DNA from 3 places in the Rhizobium sp. BK181 genome. Region 3 is predicted to be linked to each of the others. Evidence: predicted binding sites of a transcription regulator. Region 3 holds the regulator's gene; each other region holds the start of a gene.

Region 1 (7,118 bases), on a different contig from region 3:
AACGCATTAAACCGTATCGATATTCCGGAGGAGACGCGGCACAAGATCAACGCGATGTTGACCTCAGGATCAACATTGACGATCTCCGATACCGGCCTCGGACCCGAGACCGGCAAGGGAACGGACTTCATTACCCTCACAAGGGGTTGACGTCAGACCAGTTCAACGTCGATGACGCCGGGTGCAGCGCGAAGCGCGGCGGCAATCTCGGGCGTGATGCGATACTTCTGCGGAAGCTCGACCTCCACCTCGCGCTTGCCCTCCTCCTTGATGACGATGAAGGAAACCAGGCCATCGCCCTTGGCGTTCAGGTGTGCAGCGACGGCGCGCAGCGGCCCGGAATCGCGCACATAGACGCGCAGAGCCTTCTGCATCTGCAGAGACTTCTCCTCAAGCGATTGTATCGTCTGCAAGCGAAGGCCGATGCCTTCCGGCCGTTCCTCCCCCGTCGCCGTAATGACGAAGGACTTCCCGGATTCCAACACGTCACGGTATTGGTTCAGCATCTCGGAGAATAGGACGGCTTCGAACTGCCCAGAGGAATCTGAGAACACGATGATGCCCATCTTGTTGCCGGTTCGCGTCTTGCGCTCCTGCTTCGAGATGACGGTGCCCGCGAGGCGGCCGTTGCTCGCTCCCTGCTTCACTGCGGCCGAAAACTCCGCAAAGGTCTGAACGCGCATCTTCTGCAGAATGCTCTGATAGCTGTCGAGCGGATGCGCCGTCAGATAGAAGCCAAGGACCTGAAACTCCTTGAGCAGCTTCTCCGAGGCCAGCCATGGCGAAAACGGCGGCAGCGAGATTTTCTCCGGGCCTGACGACAAAGCACTACCGAAGATATCGGACTGGCCGCTCAGCTTGTTTTCCTGCGCACGCTGGGCATAGCCCATGATCCGATCGAGGCCGCCTGCCAGCTGCGCGCGATCGAGCCCAAAGCAATCGAAGGCGCCGGCGAAGATCAGGCTTTCGAGCACGCGGCGGTTTACCTGCTTGGGATCGATGCGCAGGCAGAAATCCTCAAGGCTTGCAAATAGCGTGTCGCCACGGACCTCGACGATATGATCGACGGCCGCCTCGCCGACACCCTTCAGCGCCGCCAGCGCGTAGTAGATTCGGTTGTCGCCGGTTTCGAAGTGGCGGAAAGAGGTCTGAACCGACGGCGGAATCACCTCGATCTCGAGGCGCTTGGCGTCTTGGCGGAAGTCGTTGACCTTTTCGGTATTCGACATATCGAGCGTCATCGAGGCGGCGAGGAACTCGACCGGGTAATGCGCCTTCATGTAGGCGGTCTGATAGGAGACGATCGCGTAGGCGGCGGCGTGCGACTTGTTGAAGCCGTAGTTCGCGAACTTTGCGAGCAGCTCGAAGATATTGTCAGCCTGCGGCTTCGAGACGCCGTTCTTCACGGCACCGACGACGAAGCGTTCGCGCTGCTGGTCCATCTCCGCCTTGATCTTCTTACCCATGGCACGGCGCAGAAGGTCGGCTTCGCCGAGCGAGTAGCCCGACAGCACCTGGGCGATCTGCATCACCTGTTCCTGGTAGACGATAACGCCCTGCGTTTCCTTGAGCAGGTAATCGATCGTCGGATGGATCGACTCGATCTCCTCCTCGCCGTGCTTGCGGGCGTTGTAGGTCGGGATGTTCTCCATTGGACCCGGACGGTAGAGGGCCACGAGCGCGATGATGTCCTCGATGCAGTCCGGCTTCATGCCGATCAGCGCCTTGCGCATTCCCGCACTTTCCACCTGGAACACGCCGACGGTTTCGCCGCGCGAGAGCATCTCGTAGGTCAGCTTGTCGTCGAGCGGGATCGATGCAAGGTCGACCTTGATGCCGCGCTTGGCGACGAAATCGACGGCGACCTTCAACGTCGTTAGTGTCTTCAGCCCGAGGAAGTCGAACTTGACCAGGCCGGCCTGCTCGACCCACTTCATGTTGAACTGCGTGACCGGCATGTCGGACCGCGGATCGCGGTACATCGGCACCAGCTTCGACAGCGGACGGTCGCCGATGACGATACCGGCAGCGTGGGTCGATGCGTGGCGGTAGAGACCTTCGATCTTCTGTGCGATATCGAGCAGGCGGGCGACGACGGGCTCCTTGTCGGCCTCTTCCTGCAGTTTCGGCTCTTCCTCGATAGCCTTCGACAAAGGCGTCGGATTGGCTGGATTGTTCGGCACCAGCTTACAGATCTTGTCGACCTGACCGTAAGGCATCTCCAGCACGCGGCCGACGTCGCGCAGTGCCGCGCGTGCCTGCAGCGAACCGAAGGTGATGATCTGCGCCACCTGCTCGCGGCCGTATTTGCGCTGCACATAGCGGATCACCTCTTCGCGGCGATCCTGGCAAAAGTCGATGTCGAAGTCCGGCATCGAGACGCGTTCCGGGTTGAGGAAGCGTTCGAAGAGCAACGAGAAACGCAGCGGATCAACGTCAGTGATGGTCAGCGCGTAGGCGACGAGCGAGCCCGCACCCGAGCCACGACCCGGGCCGACAGGGATGTCATGCTGCTTTGCCCATTTGATGAAGTCCGAAACGATGAGGAAGTAGCCAGGGAACTTCATGCGCTCGATAACGCTGAGTTCGAATTCCAGGCGTTCCCGGTAGTCCTTCTCCTCATAGCCGGGCGACATGCCGAGTGTGGCCAGGCGATTGTCCAGCCCCTCCTCTGCCTGCCTGCGCAATTCCAGAGCCTCTTCGCGTTCGGCCTCCTCGGGATCGGCCGTCGCGCCGGTGAAGCGCGGCAAGATCGGCTTGCGTGTCTTCAGGATGAAGGAGCAGCGCCGGGCGATCTCGACGGTATTTTCCAAGGCTTCAGGCAGGTCCGCGAACAGCTTGGCCATTTCGGCGCGGCTCTTCAGGTAGTGATCGGGTGTCAGGCGGAATCGGGTATCATCCGAGACAATGGCGTTGTGGGCGACGGCCATCAGGGCGTCGTGCGCATCATAGTCCTCACGGGTCGGGAAGAAGGCTTCATTGGTGGCGACCAGCGGCAGGTCATACTCGTAGGCAAGGCCGACCACCTTCTGCTCGTGGCGCTTGTCGTAGGTGCCGTGCCGCTGCAGTTCCACATAAAGCCGGTCGCCGAAATGACGCTTCAGCAGCAGAAGGCGTGCTTCCGCCTGAGCGGTATGCCCGTCCTTAAGCGCCATGTCGATCGGCCCCGTCAAGGCGCCGGTCAGAGCGATCAGACCGCCGGTACCGATGTCATCGAGCCAAGAGGCGCGAATGTGAATCGATTGACCGTTGCCCTCGCCGCCGAGATAGGCGCGGCTGACAAGGTCCACCAATCGCTCGTAGCCGGCATCGGTGGCCGCCAAGAGCACCAGCGACGGGAGCTTGACGAGTGCCTGCTGGCTGCCTCGCCGTTCCGTCTCAAGACCGTCTTCCATATCGATCGAGACCTGGCAGCCAATGATCGGCTGCAGCCCCTCATCCATCGCCTTCTGCGAAAATTCGAGGGCGACGAACAGATTGTTCGTATCGGTGATCGCGATCGCCGGCTGACTGTCGCCCGACGCCTTGTAGAGAATCTTCTTGAGTGGCAGCGCGCCTTCAAGCAGCGAGTACGCTGAGTGAACCCGGAGGTGAACGAAGCCTGGCGTGCCACCGATAAAACCGCTTGCCGCGTCTTTCTCCGCACCCGCCATAACATGCCTTCCAATCACCTGAATCAATCAGGTCTATTCTCAGCATTGAGGGGTCGATGTCCAGAGAAGCGATCGGGTTCGGACCGCATGGCAGCCATGCGGTCCCCTGAATTCTTACATTGCCATGCAGATCAGCGAGAAGCTGGCAACGAACATTGCGATGGAGGTGAATGCTGCGATATCACGGATCATGTCAGTCATTTGGCTCTCCTTTTCTGTTATGTTTTCAATTTGTTCCGCTCTTGTTCTATTGTCAACAGGATTCTTTTCCGCTCTGCTGGCTGCATGGCACGGGGAGAAAAGCATGTTTAAGTTTGTCTTAATTGTTGGATTGGCTTGGTCGGCAGCGTTTACCGCTCGGGCCGAACAAATCGATCCCGCGCGCATCATTGACGCGACGACGGGCGATTGGGACGGCGACGGGCATGAGGATCTCGCGCTGCTGGTTGCTCCGGCAGATGACGCCAGCGACGATCAGATCGGCATCTACCTTTACCTTCGCGACAGCGATCACGAGCTTCTGCGACTTTCGCTTACCGCGCCCGACAAGATTTGGGGCAGCACCAATGCTAATGGCGTCTTCGGGCAGGAACCGTCATTGAAAGCCATCGGCAAATCCTCGATCGCCATCCACTCACAGAACAGTGCGATCGGACGCGACCGCTGGGACCAGACGCTGACAGTGGCCTACCGCAACAACCAGTTTGTCGTCGCCGGCTATACCTACAATCACTACGACACGCTCGACCCGAAAGCCGCCGGCTCCTGCGACTACAACGCGTTGACCGGGAAGTTGCAGAAGGATGGCAAGGACGTCAAAGCCGAGCCACGTGTCCTCCCGATCGCTGATTGGAACGACGAGACCGGGCAATCCATCTGCGGCCAGTGAAGCTTGTTCCCTTTTTGTTCTTTACAATTGGCAGTCTTTTTGAGACGTTGCCGAACGAGGGGGATAGGCCATGGATATTGCTGCATTGAACCGGTTCATCGTTGAGGCGAAGGCCCGTACCTATGTTGGCGGCGGAACGCCTGCACCCGCCTGCCGGACAGGATCTCATGACATCGGTTATCAGCGTGAACAGTGGCGCTATCTCGACAGCTACTTCGGCGGCGCCGATTTCGCCGGGCAAGAAGTGGTTTGGCTGGACGGCGAACCGGTCTGGGCGATGAACTACTTCGGACGCATCGTCGAGCATTCGTTGATTGACGGGAAAAGAGCAGGAACGGTGATTAAGGCTGCACTGTCAAAAATGTATGCCGAGTACCGACGTTTTCTCGGCGGCATGGAATTCGAGCATGCTTTCGGTTTCTATGCCGATCAAAACACAGGCGACTGCAGCCATTTCAGCGGTCGTGAAGTGATCGTCGTGAATGAGCGCAGGGCCTATGAACTGGACTACCGTGGCGGTCTCATCCAGCCCTGATCAGAAATCCACGACCTTGCCGTCGGTGATCGTGACGCGGCGGTCCATGCGCCCGGCGAGTTCATGATTATGGGTGGCGATGAGTGCCGCTAGGCCTGATTGGCGCACCAGCGCCTCCAGTGCATCAAAGACATAGCTCGCCGTTTCTGGATCGAGGTTGCCCGTTGGCTCATCCGCCAGAAGCAGGCTTGGCGCATTGGCGACGGCACGGGCAATCGCCACGCGCTGTTGCTCGCCACCGGAAAGCTCCCCGGGGCGGTGCGCACCGCGATGGCCGATACGCATGTAGTCGAGCAACTGGCCGGCTCGTTCCTTCGCCTCCTTGCGCGGCAACCCGGCGATCATCTGCGGCATCATGATATTCTCGATCGCAGAGAATTCCGGCAGCAGGTGATGGAACTGGTAGACGAATCCGATTTCGCTACGGCGGATCGCCGTACGCTTATCATCCGGCAAACCGTCACAGGCATTTCCGTTGATGACAACCTCGCCGCCATCGGGATGCTCGAGCAGGCCGGCAACGTGCAAAAGCGTCGACTTGCCGGTCCCTGATGGAGCGACGAGCGCAACGATTTCGCCGCTGTTGAGCGTGAAATCCGCACCCTTCAAGATCGAGAGCAGCGTCTCGCCCTGGCCATAGTGGCGCTCGACGCCGGAAAGCTTGAGAACGGTATTCCGCTTCATGAAGAGAGCATTCCTTATTCGTAGCGCAGGGCTTGCACGGGATCGAGCTTGGAGGCTCGCCATGCTGGAAAGATCGTCGCGATGAAGGACAGCGTCAACGCCATGATCACCACGGACATGGTCTCGCTGAAGCTCATCTCGGCGGGCAGTTGGCTGAGGAAATAGAGCTGCGGGTCAAACAGCACCGTGCCGGACACCCAAGAGAAAAACTCGCGGATCTTCTCGATATTGACGCAAACAAGAACCCCAAGCAGCACACCGGCGAGCGTCCCAACGAGGCCAATGGCAGCGCCCGTCATAAAGAAGATGCGCATGATCGCGCCAGAGCTCGCGCCCATCGTCCGCAGGATCGCGATATCACTGCCCTTGTCCTTCACCAGCATGATGAGGCCGGAAATGATGTTCAGCGCCGCAACGAGGACGATGAGGGTCAGGATCATGAACATCACGTTCCGCTCGACCTGCAGCGCGGAGAAGAAGGTCTGATTACGCTGGCGCCAGTCAGTAATCGCAATCTGGCGGCCCGCGGCGGCCTCGACCTTCGGCCGCATATTGTCAATGTCGTCGGGATTGTCGACGAAGAGTTCGATGGATTGAACCAGCCCCTCGGCATTGAAATAGAGCTGCGCTTCCTCAAGCGGCATGTAGATGATCGTCGCGTCGTATTCCGACATGCCGATCTCAAAGATACCGGAGACCTTGTAGGACTTGACCCGTGGGTTTACGCCCATCGGCGTGACATCACCTTCCGGCGATATCAGCGTGATGGTGTCACCTGCCTGAAGGCCGAGTTGTGTCGCCATACCCGAGCCGATAAGGACACCCTGTCCCGCGGCAAAACCAACAAGGTCGCCGGACTTGATGTTGCCCGAGACCGTCTTAACCTTTTCAAGGTCCTCGGGCCGGATGCCGCGCACCAGCGCGCCCGTGCCCGCACCGCCCTGACCTGAGGCCAGGGTCTGGCCCTCGACCAGCGGCAGAGCAAGCTTTATGCCCGGCACGCCGGCAAGCTTGTCGGTCAGCGCCGGATAATCGTTGAACGGCGTATCGACCGGCTGAACGATCATGTGACCGTTGATGCCGAGAATGCGGGAGATCAGTTCCGTCCGGAAGCCGTTCATGACAGCCATGACGATGATGAGCGTAGCAACGCCAAGCATGATGCCGATGAAGGAAAAGCCGGCGATCACCGAAATGAACGCTTCCTTGCGGCGGGCGCGCAGATAGCGCCACGCCACAAGCCGTTCGAAGGCGGAAAATGGCCGGCTGGCCGGCGCCGAGCCGGATTTAGAACCCTGCTGGCTCACCGCTACATCTGCCATCCTGCCTCCCGCCTTCTCAGCCCAAGAGCTTGTTG
Region 2 (7,118 bases), on a different contig from region 3:
CCCCTGTGGCCCGCATTGCCTGCTCATAAGGGGTGAGGCGTTTTGTCTCGTCGGGCGGAGGCGTCAGGTCCTCATAAAGCAGCCGAGCTTCCTCGTAAGGACCACGCCGCTCGCCGCCCGACCTGACGACAAGGACAATATCGCGCCGCTCGAGAGCCAGCTCGATCTTGTCGCCGGCTTTGACCATTTGGCTCGGCTGGAGGGCGCGCTCGCCGTTGATCCTGACATGTCCGGATTGAATGTGGCTTTGTGCCAGCGAGCGCGATTTCACCATGCGCGTGAAGAACAGCCACTTGTCGATGCGTTGCCGCGAACCGCTTCCTGGCTGTGTCTCCCCGCCCATGCGCTTACTTCTTCATCTGCTCCTTCAAGGCAGCGAGCTTTGCGAAGGGAGAATCCGGATCGATCGGCTTTTCCTTGCGTGGGGGCTTTGCCTCGAAGCGCAACGGCTGCGGGCCGCCGCGGTTGTTGTTGCGGTCCTTGCGATCGCCGCGGTCCTGACGGTCGCCGCGCTGTTCGTTACGATCGCCCCGTCCCTGTTGCGGCTTACCGCCATCCTTGCCGCGATGCTGGCGGTTGCCGTCACGGCCCTCGCCACCTTCGCCACCTTGGCGACGCTGGCCACTTCCGCGATCTTGGCCGCGATTGTTGCCGCCGCGGCGTTCGCCACCCGGGCTGCGGGCCTGACGCTGATTGTCCGTACGACCACCGAGGCGCCAAAGAAGAACCGGCTTCGGCTCCTCTGCTTCTTCCGACGTTGCGGCAACCGGCTGTTCTTCAGCCGCGACCTCAACGGCGGGAGCCTCCGAGGCAGGCTCCTCCGACGCGCTGTCGGCATCGTCGTGATCGGCCTTCTCTGCGCTCTCTTCAGTTGCGGTCTCGGCCGTCGGCGCTGTCGAGGCGTCCTGAACCGACAGATGAGCTGCTGCTTCCTCTGCCTTTACGGCATCGGCGCGATAGCCGAGCCCCTTCAGGATCTCTTCCATGTCCTCGAGAGTTGCACCGAGGATCGAAAGCATGGCGGTCGTTGTCGTGAAGCGACGGCCGTCATATGCACCTTCAGGACGGTTGGCCTGGCCAGGCTTCCACTGAAGCAACGGGCGGATGATATCCGCAAGGCGCTCCAGGATGTCGATGCGAACTGCGCGTTTGCCAAGGAATCGGAAGCCAGCCAGCTTGTAGAAGGTGCGCTCGAAAGCTGGATCTGTCACCACCGACGTGCGGCCTGCAGCGAGAACGGGAATGAGATCGCCGTAGCCGGGCTTGTCGAGACCGTCGTTCTTCAGCGCCCAGAGAAGCGTGATGAGTTCGGCTGGAGCAGGCTTCAGAAGGGCAGGGACGAAGATGTGATAGGCGCCGAACCGGACGCCATAGCGGCGCATCGAGGCGCGCGCATCCTGATCCAGTGACTTCACCTCTTCGGTCACGTCGCGTCGGAACAGGACGCCGAGATTCTCGACGAGCTGGAACGCCAGACCCTTTGCCAGGCCCTGCAGGTCTTCGGCACGCGACAGATCGTCGAGCGGCTTCAGAACCGTGCTGATGTGATGATTGACGAAGCGCTCGATACGGGCTGCCACGTGGTCTCGCGCATTGCCTGTCAGCTGCTCGTCGGCGAGCAGGATGACGCGCGGGCGCATCACATGATCACTGCCCGCAAGGCGCGCTACCGGATCGCCCAACCAACGGATCGCGCCGTCGGAGCTGATCGCGAGATCGCCGTTGCCGGCCGCATGGAGGCGCGCGGCACGTGCCTCGAATTCCAAAGCGAGCGCCTTTTGCGAAGCAGACTGAACAGCCTTGGCGTCCGGCCCTTCCGCTCCCGAAATGGGCGTGAACCGGAATCCCGACAACTGCCCCACATGATGTCCTTCAACGAAGACATCGCCATTTACACTGATTTCAGCTTCCAGCATCGCATTCTCTCTCAGGCGCTTCATGAGCACAGATGTCCTGCGATCAACAAAGCGTTTCGTCAACCTTTCATGTAACGCATCGGACAATCGATCTTCGATTTCCCGCGTCTTTTCCTGCCAGTGTGTCGGATCGGCAAGCCAATTGGGCCGATTCGACACATAGGTCCAAGTCCTTATCTGCGCGATTCGCGCCGAAAGCGTGTCAATCTCGCCGTCTGTTCGGTCCGCGCGATGGACCTGCTCGGCGAGGAAGTCCTCGTTTACCGTGCCATAGCGAACGAGATCGGAAAAGAGGGTCGAGATCAGATCGGCATGTTGCGCCGGCGCAATGCGCCGGTAGTCCGGAAGCGCGCAGGCCTCCCACAACTTCTCGACGCGCGATGGATTGGTTGCAAGGTCGATGATTTCCGGGTAGCGCGACAGGTGTTCCAGCGCCTGCTGGTCGACCGCAGGCAAGGCGCGCGTCAGGCCGGGAACAGTGGGTCCGGTCTCGAGGCTTGTGCGTAGCGCGTGAATGGAAGCGAAATCGAGGTTCTTCGTGCGCCATTGCAGCACTTTCACATTGTCGAACTCATGGCCTTCGATGCGTTCGACCAGCTCCTCGTCAAAGGGATCTACCTGGCCTGTGACGCCAAACGTCCCGTCGCGAACGTGCCTGCCGGCACGGCCTGCAATCTGCCCGAGTTCGGCGGGGTTCAGGTTGCGGAACTGATAGCCGTCGAATTTGCGATCTTGAGCAAAGGCGACGTGGTCGACGTCGAGATTGAGCCCCATGCCGATCGCATCGGTCGCGACCAGATACTCGACGTCTCCAGCCTGATAAAGCGCTACCTGCGCATTGCGCGTGCGCGGGCTAAGGGCGCCAAGTACGACGGCCGCTCCGCCGCGCTGTCTGCGGATCAATTCGGCGATCGCGTAGACTTCATCAGCCGAGAAGGCGACGATTGCCGAGCGCTGCGGCAGGCGCGTGATCTTCTTCTGTCCAGCGTAGAAAAGGTGGGAAAGCCTGGGTCGCTCAACCACCGTGATCCCAGGGAGAAGTTGCTGCAAGATCGGTCGCATCGTACCGGCGCCAAGCAGCAGCGTTTCGTTGCGACCGCGCAAATGCAGAATACGATCCGTGAAGATATGCCCCCGCTCCAGATCGCCAGCGAGCTGAACTTCATCAATGGCGACGAACGCTGCCTTAGTCTCGCGTGGCATGGCCTCGACCGTACAGACCGAAAAGCGAGCATTGGGAGGCGATATCTTCTCCTCGCCCGTCACCAGTGCAACATTCTGCACTCCGACCTTTTCGGCGACGCGCGTGTAAACCTCACGCGCCAGCAGTCGCAGCGGCAGGCCGATCACGCCGGTGCCATGTGCAACCATGCGCTCAATGGCATAATGCGTTTTGCCGGTATTGGTTGGCCCGAGCACCGCGGTTACCCCGCGTCCACTCAGTATCATCGGCTGCGATGTCAGTGTCATAGTCCTGCAGATGAGGCCGGGGAGCCTCAGATCAAGTCAGCTCCTCTCCGAAGCAGACAACACATGGACAGCCGTTGTCGCAAAGGCAAGGGCTGATTTGAATTTCCTCCGCAGTTTCTGTTGCGCGAATAGCTTGCAGATTGCTCGTTTTCCGATTCGGAACAGCTTGAGAACGAATCGGAGACGAATCGCTGACTTCGGCTGATTCAGTGTTTGTTCACGGCTAAGTATTGATTTTGAATCGCTTTTTCCCACAAGATGCTGAATCGGATAATTCACGTCATGCGTGTGGCTCGATTTGCATTCATTCTGTCAACTGCCTTTGTCGAAAATCTTAAGGCGAATTTCTGCCGGAGCCTTTTCGCGATGTTACTTGCATTCCATGGAGCGACAGAAAACGATGTGGTTCGTATGTTTTTGCCGCCAAAGCTAAACATTTGATACACGCGGAACAAAAATCGGTGATGCGTGTTTCTGGTCCATTCCTGGTGTAATGACGTCGAGGACTTGAACCATGCTTGGAACCATACTTCTCATTATCCTTATTCTGCTTTTGATCGGAGCTCTACCAAATTGGGGTTACAGCCGCGGCTGGGGCTATGGACCTTCCGGAGGTTTAGGGCTAGTTCTCGTGATTATTATTATTCTTGTGTTGCTCGGTCGTATCTAAGCGACGGAAAAATCTGGGAGATATGTCATGATGAAAAAGATTGTGCTTATTGGTGCACTGGTTGGCGCGCTTGCGTCCTGTACGGCGACGGAACAGGGAACCGCGATTGGTGCAGGCAGCGGCGCCATTATTGGCGGTGCTGTAAGCCACAGCTGGGGTGGGGCAGCAATTGGTGCCGTAGCCGGCGGTCTTGCTGGCGCATTGATCGGCCAGTCCGTTGAGCGTCGCGGTTACTGCGTCTACAGAGACCGGTATGGCCGTCGCTACGAGGCCCGTTGCCCGCGCTACTAGGCCGGGCTGCCCTGCTGGGCATGATTTGAAAGTTCAAAGCGCCGGCTAGACCGGCGCTTTTTTATTTGGCGAAAGCCGTAAGAAAGAAAAAGGCCGCGCTGCAAACGCGACCTCTAATTCACGGCTGTCGATCGATCAATTCTTGGCGCGTTCGACGTAGGAATTGTCTTCCGTTGCAATAACGACGCGCGTGCCGGCGTCAATATGCGGGGGTACCAAGGTGCGGATGCCATTCGAAAGCATTGCCGGTTTGTAGGAAGACGACGCCGTCTGGCCCTTCACAACCGGTTCGGTTTCGGTGATTTCGAGAATGACGTGGCGCGGCAGCTCGAGGGCTAGCGGAACACCTTCATGGATCGACAGGATGCAGGTCATGCCTTCCTGCAGGTAGGCCTTCTGATCGCCCATCGTTTCATCGTTCACGACCACCTGGTCATAGGTCGCCGGGTTCATGAAGTGGAACCCCTCGCCGTCCTCGTAAAGATACTGGAAGTTCACGTCTTCGACGAAGGCGCGCTCGACCTGCTCGGTCGTACGCCAGCGTTCGGAAACCTTTACGCCGTCGACGATACGACGCATGTCAACCTGGGTGACCGGCGTGCCCTTGCCCGGATGAAAGTTCTGGGCAGTCAGAACGACGTAGAGTTTGCCATCTACGTCGAGAACGTTGCCCTTGCGGACGGAAGAGGCGATGACCTTGACCATTAAGACTTCCTTGTAACTCGGCTTTTGGCGTCGTAGAGGACTGTCGATACGGCCTCCGAGACGCAACTGATTGTTCTTTGGGGGCGCAACTAACCTAAAATCCGGCAAATAGCCAGCCCCGGCGTTGGATAGACCGGTCAGGACGATGTCAATGAAACCCTCGATCGCCAAAGTATCGCCGTGGTGGACGCCGAGCGTGCATGCGGACCGCCGCCCGTTCCTGCTCGGGCGGAATGCGATCCAGACGGCCCTGCGCGGCTATTTCCTAAGCGAGGACTTTCTGGAGGTCGACACTGCCACGCTGCAAGTGTCGCCAGGCAACGAGGCGCATCTGCACGCCTTTGCCACCAAAGCGCTGACGACTGACGGCCAGACAGCAGCGCCGCTATATCTGCACACTTCGCCTGAATTTGCCTGCAAGAAACTGCTTTCGGCCGGAGAACAGCGCATCGCCTGCTTCGCTCACGTCTATCGCAACCGCGAGCGCGGTCCGTTGCATCATCCGGAATTCACCATGCTTGAATGGTATCGCGTGGGCGAAAGCTATGAGAGTCTGATGATGGATTGCGTTCGCATTCTGGCCCTTGCTGCAGAAACCATGAGGACGACGCGGCTCACCTATCGAGGGAGCGAGTGCGATCCGTTCGCGGGGCCGAACCGGCTAAGCGTTGCCGCAGCCTTCGACCGCTACGCTGACATAGATCTGCTGGCGTCCGTTTCGACCGACGGCGCGACGGATCGGGCGCATCTCGCGGACCAGGTAAAGCGGACCGGCATGCGCGTTGCCGAAGATGACGGCTGGGCGGATTTGTTCAGCCGCGTGCTGGTTGAAAAGGTGGAACCGCATCTAGGCTTTGGCCGCGTCACGATTCTGGACGAGTATCCAGTATCGGAAGCTGCGCTTGCGCGTCCTTCCGCGAGCGATCCCCGGGTTGCCGAACGTTTCGAGGTCTACGCCTGCGGCGTTGAGCTCGCGAACGGTTTTGGGGAGCTCACCAATTCGGCAGAACAACGCCGCCGCTTCGAGATCGAGATGGCCGAGAAAGCTCGCATCTACGGCGAACGCTATCCGCTCGACGAGGATTTCCTGGAGGCGCTCGCCAAAATGCCGGAGGCAAGTGGCATCGCGCTCGGCTTCGATCGGCTGGTGATGCTGGCAACCGGGGCGTCACGGATCGATCAGGTGCTATGGGCGCCGGTCGCGGAGTACGGCACATGAACAGCAACACAGCCATCAAGACCGTCGAGGGTCTCGAACGCGCCGGGTTGCTCGGCGAAAGAGACCGCGACGCTTTGGCGGATGTCGCCGCACGGTACGCCATTGCATTGACGCCGACGGTCGTGGGTCTGGTTGATCCTGCGAATGACGCCGACCCGATTGCCCGGCAGTTCGTTCCTGACGCGGCCGAGCTGATCGTTGCGTCTGAAGAGCGTGCGGATCCGATCGGCGACGAGGCCCATAGTCCCGTGCAAGGCATCGTTCATCGGTATCCGGATCGCGTGCTGTTGAAAGCCGTGCATGTGTGCCCGGTCTACTGCCGCTTCTGTTTTCGACGCGAAATGGTTGGTCCACAAGGCTTGGGGACATTGGACTCCGAGGCAATGTCGGCAGCTTTTGCCTATATTCGCGACCACCACGAAATCTGGGAAGTGATCCTGACGGGCGGCGATCCGTTAATCCTGTCCCCGCGACGGCTCGAAGAGATCCTTCGCGAACTGGCATTGATCGATCACGTCAAGATCGTGCGGTTCCACACGCGCGTTCCTGTTGTCGATCCATCAAAGATCGATGCGGCCCTGATTGCGGCGCTGAGGGCGAGTGGCAAGAGCGTTTATGTGGCTTTGCATGCCAATCATCCGCGCGAACTGACAGACGAGGCAAGAGCGGCATGTGCGCGCCTAATTGATGCCGGGGTGGTCATGGTCAGCCAGTCGGTGCTGCTCAAGGGCGTCAATGACGATCCGGCCGTGCTCACGGAACTAATGAAGGCTTTCGTCGAGACGCGCGTAAAGCCCTATTATCTGCACCATCCTGATCTGGCTCCCGGGACGAGCCATTTTCGGCT
Region 3 (7,118 bases):
CGCTAGACCGGGTTTCAGTCGTCGCGCGTGGGCAGAAAGAACCGTTCGAAATCGGGGAGTGGTTGACGGGACGGGCACGATTGACCCCGCCTGCGGGACCGGCGCTGCCTGGGCTCAACGACTTCGCCTTCAGCGCCTATTTCGACGAGATTGGCGCGAACGGTTTCTTTTATGGTTCGCCAAGCGTTTCAATGCCGCCAGCGGTCGGCACACCATCGATTTCGGAGCGCGGAGCCAACTGGCTGGATGGTCTTCGAAGCGGAATTGGAGACCGCATCCGTGGAATCCTGCCGGGCGACACCGGCGCCTTTGCGGCGTCGCTTGTCACCGACGAGCGGCGCGCGATCTCGCGGGAAACCACCGACGCGCTGCGACAGGCGGGTCTGGCGCATATCGTGGCAATCTCCGGTCTCAACATGGCGCTCTCCGCGGGTATCTTCTTCGTCGGCCTACGCCAACTGCTGAGCCTGTTTCCATCCGTTACGCAGGCGTACCCGACCAAGAAGATTGCAGCTGCTGGCGCGCTCGTCGCCCTGACAGCCTATTACATGATCTCGGGCTTTGCGGTCTCGGCAGAGCGAGCCTTCATCATGATGGCAATCATGCTGGCCGCTGTATTCTTCGACAGGCCGTCAATCAGTCTACGCAACATTGCCCTATCGGCTTGGGTGATTCTGCTCTTGTCTCCATCCGAGGCGCTAGGCCCGAGCTTCCAGATGTCATTTGCGGCGACTCTTGCGCTGGTTGCCGGTTATGCGATGTGGTCGAAGCGAGCCGCGCGCGAACATCCCTTGCTGCAAGTCAGGGCAGTGAAGCCCGTAGTTTTTGTCGCACGCTTCTTTGCTGGCATCCTCCTTTCCTCAATGATCGGAGGCTTCTCGACCGCGCTCTTTGCAGTCGAACATTTCCATCGGCTCAGCGCTTATGGATTGCCCGCAAATCTCATGGCCATGCCGGTAATCTCCTTCGTGGTGATGCCTATGGGCATGTTCGCGATGCTGCTGACGCCGTTTGGCCTCGATGTCGTTCCCTGGAAAATCGCCGGGTTCGGGCTCGAAATTGTGATCGCCATTGCAAAGATGGTCTCGGGATGGGGCGGCAACGTCGATATCGGTCGATTGCCGGTTTGGTACTTTCCTGTCGCCGTCGCAGGCTTCCTCGTGCTTGCGCTTCTGCGCACCAGACTGCGGTACCTTGGCGCTGTTGCGATCGCGTTGGCAACTCTGTTCGTTGTGCTCGCGCCGTCCAGACCGGCGCCAGATTTCATCATTGCCGAGGATGGCGGTCTCGTCGCGATTGTCGACAATCAGGTTATTGCTTCCAACCGGACGCGCCCACCCGACTTCATTTTCGACCAATGGCGAAGGGCTCTGGTTGCGGAGCAAGCCCGGCCGCCGCTCCTGATAGAGGGTGTCAAACCGGTCCGCCGGCGAGACGGCGACGGCAAGCCTCGGAGGCTCTCGGCCGACGAATTGCATAACGCTCGCAACGCGTTGCGGCAGGTCGTTGCGAGAGGCGTTGAGAACCGTTTCGTCTGCCTGAAAGGCGCTTGGTGCACAGCGGCGCACGACAGCGGCTACGTTCTGACGATCGTCGAAGATCCCGCCTACGTCGGCGCTGCCTGCGACACCGCCGACATCGTCGTTACACCCGCTCGCCTGCGCGCAAGCGAATGCCGGTCAGGTGCATTGTTGTTCACGGGGGAAACCTTGCGCCGCTCGGGTGCGGCAGAGATACGAATAGACGAACAGGGAACGCCTGTCGTGACGACGGCCTACAAGACACTTGACCGGCCCTGGATGCGGCATCGGGCATACAATTGGCGAAGCGGCACCTTCGATGGAGAGCCGCCTGTCTTTAGTGATAGCGGCGAATGAGGCCGACCAGCTTGCCCTGAACCTTGACGCGATCGGGTCCGAAAATACGCGTTTCATAAGCCGGGTTCGCAGCTTCAAGCGCGATCGAAGCGCCCTTGCGGCGGAAGCGCTTGAGGGTTGCTTCCTCGTCATCGACAAGTGCGACAACAATATCGCCGGCGTTGGCGGTGCTGCCGTTGCGGATAATCACCGTATCGCCGTCGAAGATGCCGGCCTCGATCATCGAGTCACCCTTCACCTCGAGCGCATAATGCTCGCCTGGGCCAAGCATGTCGGCCGGAACCGTGATGTCGTGCGTATTGTTCTGGATTGCAGAAATTGGCACGCCTGCAGCGATCCGCCCCATAACAGGTACAGAGGCCGAATTGCCATTGTCCGCATGCGCGGCCGGCTTTGGCGGCGCGACCGGTTGAGGTTTGCCAAGGCTGCCCTCGATCACGCTCGGCGAGAAACCGCGGCGCGGCTGGAGACTGGGATTATATGCCTCTGGCAGCTTGATGACCTCCAGAGCGCGGGCTCGATTCGGCAGTCGGCGAATGAAGCCGCGTTCTTCCAGCGCCGTAATCAGGCGGTGGATGCCCGACTTCGACGCGAGATCGAGAGCGTCCTTCATTTCGTCGAAAGATGGGGGGACACCGGACTCCTTCATTCGTTCGTGAATGAAGAGAAGAAGCTCCTGTTGCTTGCGCGTCAGCATCGAAGTTGAACCCCAGAGTTGTGAAACAAAGCCAGAACAGACACTATATGTTCCATATGTGTTCTGCAAGTACCTAAATTTTCGTAAAACTTGCCTGCAACTTGTTCAGTTTTTGCGTCGCTTTTGAGTGAATGCGGAGAAGGGGGTTGCATTGTTCTCTTGCCCGGCGCACATCTTCGCAAATCCCCGGGGAGTTTGCCATGAGCGAAGCACATCCGCTGGACCACATTGTGCTGCCGGTGTCCAACATCAGGCTTGCGCGCGAGCGCCTCGGAATGCTGGGATTCACCGTCGCGCCAGATGCGCGGCACCCGTTCGGAACAGAGAACGCCTGTATCTTCTTCGCCGACGAAACTTATCTGGAGCCACTGGGCGTCGCCAGCCTTGAACTGCACGAGGCGTCGGCGAGGAAGGGCAACGTCTTCACCGCGCGTGACCGTGCCTTTCGGTTTCGATGCGGCGAGGATGGACTGTCCGCAGTGGTCTTCGCGACGGGGGACGCCGACCGCGACCACGCTAGATTCCTTGGGGAGAAGATCAACGGCGGTGAGATGCTGCAGTTCGAGCGGCCGATGAAGATGCCCGACGGCTCGGAAGCCACTGCTGCATTCAAACTCGCGTTCGCAGTTGACCTGCGCGCACCTGATTTCTTTTTTTTCACCTGCCAGAGGGTCAATCCGCTGCCTGCCGATCGAAGGGCACTGCAAGTGCACCCAAATGGCGTGGGCGGGATCGCGGAGATCGTTCTTGGCGCGCCGGACCCAAAGGCGTTTGGACCATTTGTGCGCGCGGCGGCGCACGGCCTGACGGTGATCAACGAGGCCTTTGGTGTAAGTGTTGCAACGCCCAACGCCAGGATCATCGTTCTGTCCCCCGATGGACTGGATGCCTACTTCGATATTTCTGCTCCCTCAGACGATCGCGGCCTTCGCGGCGTTGCCGTTGTTTTCAAGGTCGGTGATCTCGCCGTGACAGAAGCGCATTTGGCTGCTAACGGGATGACCTACACGCGCAAGAACAATCGAATTCTGGTGAAGGCAGCGCCCGGGCAGGGTGCGCTCTTCGCCTTCGAGGAGAAACGATGAGCCAGACAAATTCCGAAGTCGCGGTCGGCGAAGGCGCCGGCCGCGTCACCTTTTCGAATACCGGCAAGCTGTCGCTGATTGCCGGACCGTGTCAGATGGAGAGCCGCGAACATGCGTTCATGGTCGCCGGTGTATTGAAGGAGCTTTGCGACAAGCTTGGTCTCGGCCTTGTCTACAAGTCCTCCTTTGACAAGGCGAACCGGACATCGCTCTCCGCCCAGCGCGGCATCGGCCTTGATAAGGCGCTGGAGGTTTTTTCCGACCTCAAGAAGGAATACGGTTTTCCTGTCCTGACCGACATCCATACCGAGGAGCAGTGCACCGAGGTGGCGACGGTCGTCGACGTCCTGCAGATCCCGGCCTTTCTCAGTCGCCAGACAGACCTGCTGGTCGCAGCCGCCAAAACCGGTCGCACAATCAACGTCAAGAAGGGCCAGTTCCTTGCCCCTTGGGACATGAAGAATGTCTTGAACAAGCTCAATTCCAGCGGCAACCCGAATATCCTGCTTTGCGAGCGCGGCGCTTCCTTCGGCTACAACACGCTGGTCTCCGATATGCGCTCGCTGCCGATCATGGCGGCGATGGGCGCCCCTGTTGTTTTCGACGCCACCCATTCGGTGCAGCAGCCCGGAGGGCAGGGTGGTTCCAGCGGCGGCCAGCGCGAATTCGTGGAGACGCTGGCGCGCGCGGCCGTTGCCGTCGGTGTCGCCGGTGTGTTCGTCGAAACGCACGAAGATCCTGACAACGCGCCGTCTGACGGTCCGAACATGGTCTATCTCAAGGACATGCCGAGGCTTCTCGAAAAGCTCCTGGCCTTCGACGCGATCGCGAAAACCTGACGTTCAAAAGACTGACATGTTCGTGTAATAGGCCACGCACGAACATCGCTGCGAAGCATGCGCAAAGCGCCATTGTAATTTGCGCGTCTTCGATTAAGACGGATTTCAAACGATTTATCCACCCTCAAGTAGGAAAAGCCGATGACCGCAATTACCGACATTATCGCCCGCGAGATTCTCGACAGCCGTGGCAACCCCACCGTCGAAGTCGATGTCTATCTGGAAGATGGCAGCATGGGCCGCGCGGCGGTTCCGTCGGGCGCGTCGACCGGCGCGCATGAAGCCGTCGAAGTTCGCGATGGTGGCAAGCGCTACCTCGGCAAGGGTGTGGAAAAGGCTGTCGAAGCCGCCAACACGGAAATCTTCGACGCAATCGGCGGCATCGATGCCGAAAACCAGATCCAGATCGACAACATCATGATCGAGCTGGACGGCACGCCGAACAAGTCGCGCCTCGGCGCCAACGCCATCCTCGGCGTATCGCTCGCTGTTGCCAAGGCCGCTGCGCAGGCTGCCGGACTGCCGCTCTACCGCTACGTCGGTGGCGCTTCCGCCCACCTGCTGCCGGTTCCGATGATGAACATCATCAACGGCGGCGCGCATGCCGACAACCCGATCGACTTCCAGGAATTCATGATCCTTCCGGTTGGCGCCGATTCTATCCGCGAAGCCGTTCGCATGGGCTCGGAAGTTTTCCACGTCCTCAAGAAGGAACTGTCGGCTCAGGGTCACAACACCAACGTTGGCGACGAAGGCGGTTTCGCGCCGGGCCTGAAGAGCGCCCCTGAAGCCCTCGACTTCATCATGAAGTCGATCGAGAAAGCCGGCTACAAGCCGGGTGACGATATCTGCCTTGGCCTTGATTGCGCCTCGACCGAATTCTTCAAGGACGGCAAGTACGTGCTCGAAGGCGAAGGTCGCACTCTGGAGCCGGGCGCCATGGCCGAATACCTTGCTCAGCTCGCTGCCCAGTATCCGATCATCTCGATCGAAGACGGCATGGCCGAAGACGATTGGGACGGCTGGAAGGCTCTGACCGATCTCGCTGGCAAGAAGGTCCAGCTGGTCGGCGACGATCTCTTCGTCACCAACTCGGCTCGCCTGCGCGACGGTATCAAGATGGGCGTCGCCAACTCGATCCTCATCAAGGTCAACCAGATCGGCTCGCTGACGGAAACGCTCGATGCCGTCAACACCGCGCACAAGGCAGCCTACACCGCGGTCATGTCGCACCGTTCGGGCGAAACCGAAGATTCGACGATCGCTGACCTCGCGGTTGCCACCAACTGCGGTCAGATCAAGACCGGCTCGCTGTCGCGCTCGGATCGCCTCGCCAAGTACAACCAGCTGATCCGCATCGAAGAAGGTCTTGGCCCGCAGGCCCGCTATGCCGGCCGCTCGATCATCCGCGGTTAATTGCGCCTGATTTTAACCACTTCGACCCGCGCCTTCGAAAGGCGCGGGTTTTTTCTTGCCTGATTTTTCATAGTCAACGGACAGTTAATCTCTGCCCGGTAGTCTTGAGCGCATCGAGGTAATGCGTTCGAGCGTGCGTTTATGTGGACAAAGCATCACAAGAAGAAAAAGATCGGTCGTTTCGTGGTTCCAGCCATGACGGTCGCGTTTCTTTCCTACTTCGGCTATCATTGTATTCATGGTGATTACGGTCTGCGGGCAACCGAAGGGTTCGAGCGCCAGCGGATAGCGCGTGAGAGGGAGTTGGCGGTTCTGAAAGGCAAGCGCGAGCATCTCGAAAAGCAGGTCGCGCTGCTGAGTGACGGTTCGATGGACAAGGATATGCTGGACGAGAAAGCGCGTCTTCAGCTTAATGTTTCTCGTGCCGATGAGATCGTCATATTCAATCACTATTCCAATTAACTGGAATTCGGTTAATTCAAATAAAGCGTTATTTATCAGTGAATTGCTGGTGAATACGAGCCATGCATTTATGGCATTGCTGTGGCGAAATTTCTTCCCTATGGTACGCCCAACCAAAGAACCGACAAACCCATAGGGAGGGTTGAATGGCGCCGCGAAAAACCGCGACCGTTTCCAGCCGTAAAACTAGCGCAAAGCCGGCAAACAAGGCCACCAATGGTGGTCCTGTTGCCGATTTCACGCGTGATGAAGAGCTCAGCGCTTATCGCGATATGCTGCTGATCCGCCGCTTCGAAGAGAAGGCCGGCCAGCTTTACGGCATGGGCTTCATTGGCGGTTTCTGTCACCTTTATATCGGCCAGGAAGCTGTCGTCGTCGGCATGCAGATGGCGCAGAAGGAAGGCGATCAGGTCATCACGGCCTATCGTGATCACGGCCACATGCTGGCGACCGGCATGAGCGCGCGTGGCGTCATGGCCGAGCTGACCGGCCGTCGCAGCGGTTATTCGCACGGTAAGGGCGGCTCGATGCACATGTTCTCGAAAGAGAAGCATTTCTACGGCGGTCACGGCATCGTCGGTGCTCAGGTCTCGCTCGGAACGGGTCTTGCCTTTGCAAACCGGTATCGCGGCAACGACAGCGTTTCCGTCGCTTACTTCGGTGACGGCGCTGCTAACCAGGGCCAGGTCTACGAGAGCTTCAACATGGCTGCTCTCTGGAAGCTTCCGATTATCTACATCGT

What was found. The regulator LexA, encoded in region 3, represses DNA repair genes until DNA is damaged. The targets are predictions, from matches to a motif close to TGTTCNNNNTGTGTTCNG.
Region 1: a site for LexA is predicted at 3,875-3,892, ahead of dnaE (DNA polymerase III subunit alpha). Genes of this name have one in related genera too.
Region 2: a site for LexA is predicted at 3,544-3,561, ahead of FHT77_RS10945 (helicase-related protein). Genes of this name have one in related genera too.

What each region holds. Positions count from the first base shown of each region.
Region 1 covers NZ_JACHZA010000010.1:98,806-105,923, forward strand. Annotated here, with positions in the region: gene FHT77_RS20945 (L,D-transpeptidase family protein) at 1-150, shown strand, start outside; gene dnaE (DNA polymerase III subunit alpha) at 153-3,653, opposite strand; gene FHT77_RS20955 (hypothetical protein) at 3,958-4,542, shown strand; gene FHT77_RS20960 (DUF5680 domain-containing protein) at 4,613-5,077, shown strand; gene FHT77_RS20965 (ABC transporter ATP-binding protein) at 5,078-5,761, opposite strand; gene FHT77_RS20970 (lipoprotein-releasing ABC transporter permease subunit) at 5,776-7,083, opposite strand; gene proS (proline--tRNA ligase) at 7,100-7,118, opposite strand, start outside.
Region 2 covers NZ_JACHZA010000003.1:213,608-220,725, forward strand. Annotated here, with positions in the region: gene FHT77_RS10940 (RNA-binding S4 domain-containing protein) at 1-343, opposite strand, end outside; gene FHT77_RS10945 (helicase-related protein) at 348-3,386, opposite strand; gene FHT77_RS10950 (DUF3309 family protein) at 3,901-4,056, shown strand; gene FHT77_RS10955 (YMGG-like glycine zipper-containing protein) at 4,084-4,347, shown strand; gene efp (elongation factor P) at 4,483-5,052, opposite strand; gene epmA (EF-P lysine aminoacylase EpmA) at 5,204-6,271, shown strand; gene FHT77_RS10970 (lysine-2,3-aminomutase-like protein) at 6,268-7,118, shown strand, end outside.
Region 3 covers NZ_JACHZA010000011.1:48,060-55,177, reverse strand. Annotated here, with positions in the region: gene FHT77_RS21705 (ComEC/Rec2 family competence protein) at 1-1,877, shown strand, start outside; gene lexA (transcriptional repressor LexA) at 1,858-2,574, opposite strand; gene FHT77_RS21695 (VOC family protein) at 2,775-3,659, shown strand; gene kdsA (3-deoxy-8-phosphooctulonate synthase) at 3,656-4,498, shown strand; gene eno (phosphopyruvate hydratase) at 4,640-5,914, shown strand; gene FHT77_RS21680 (FtsB family cell division protein) at 6,056-6,376, shown strand; gene pdhA (pyruvate dehydrogenase (acetyl-transferring) E1 component subunit alpha) at 6,523-7,118, shown strand, end outside.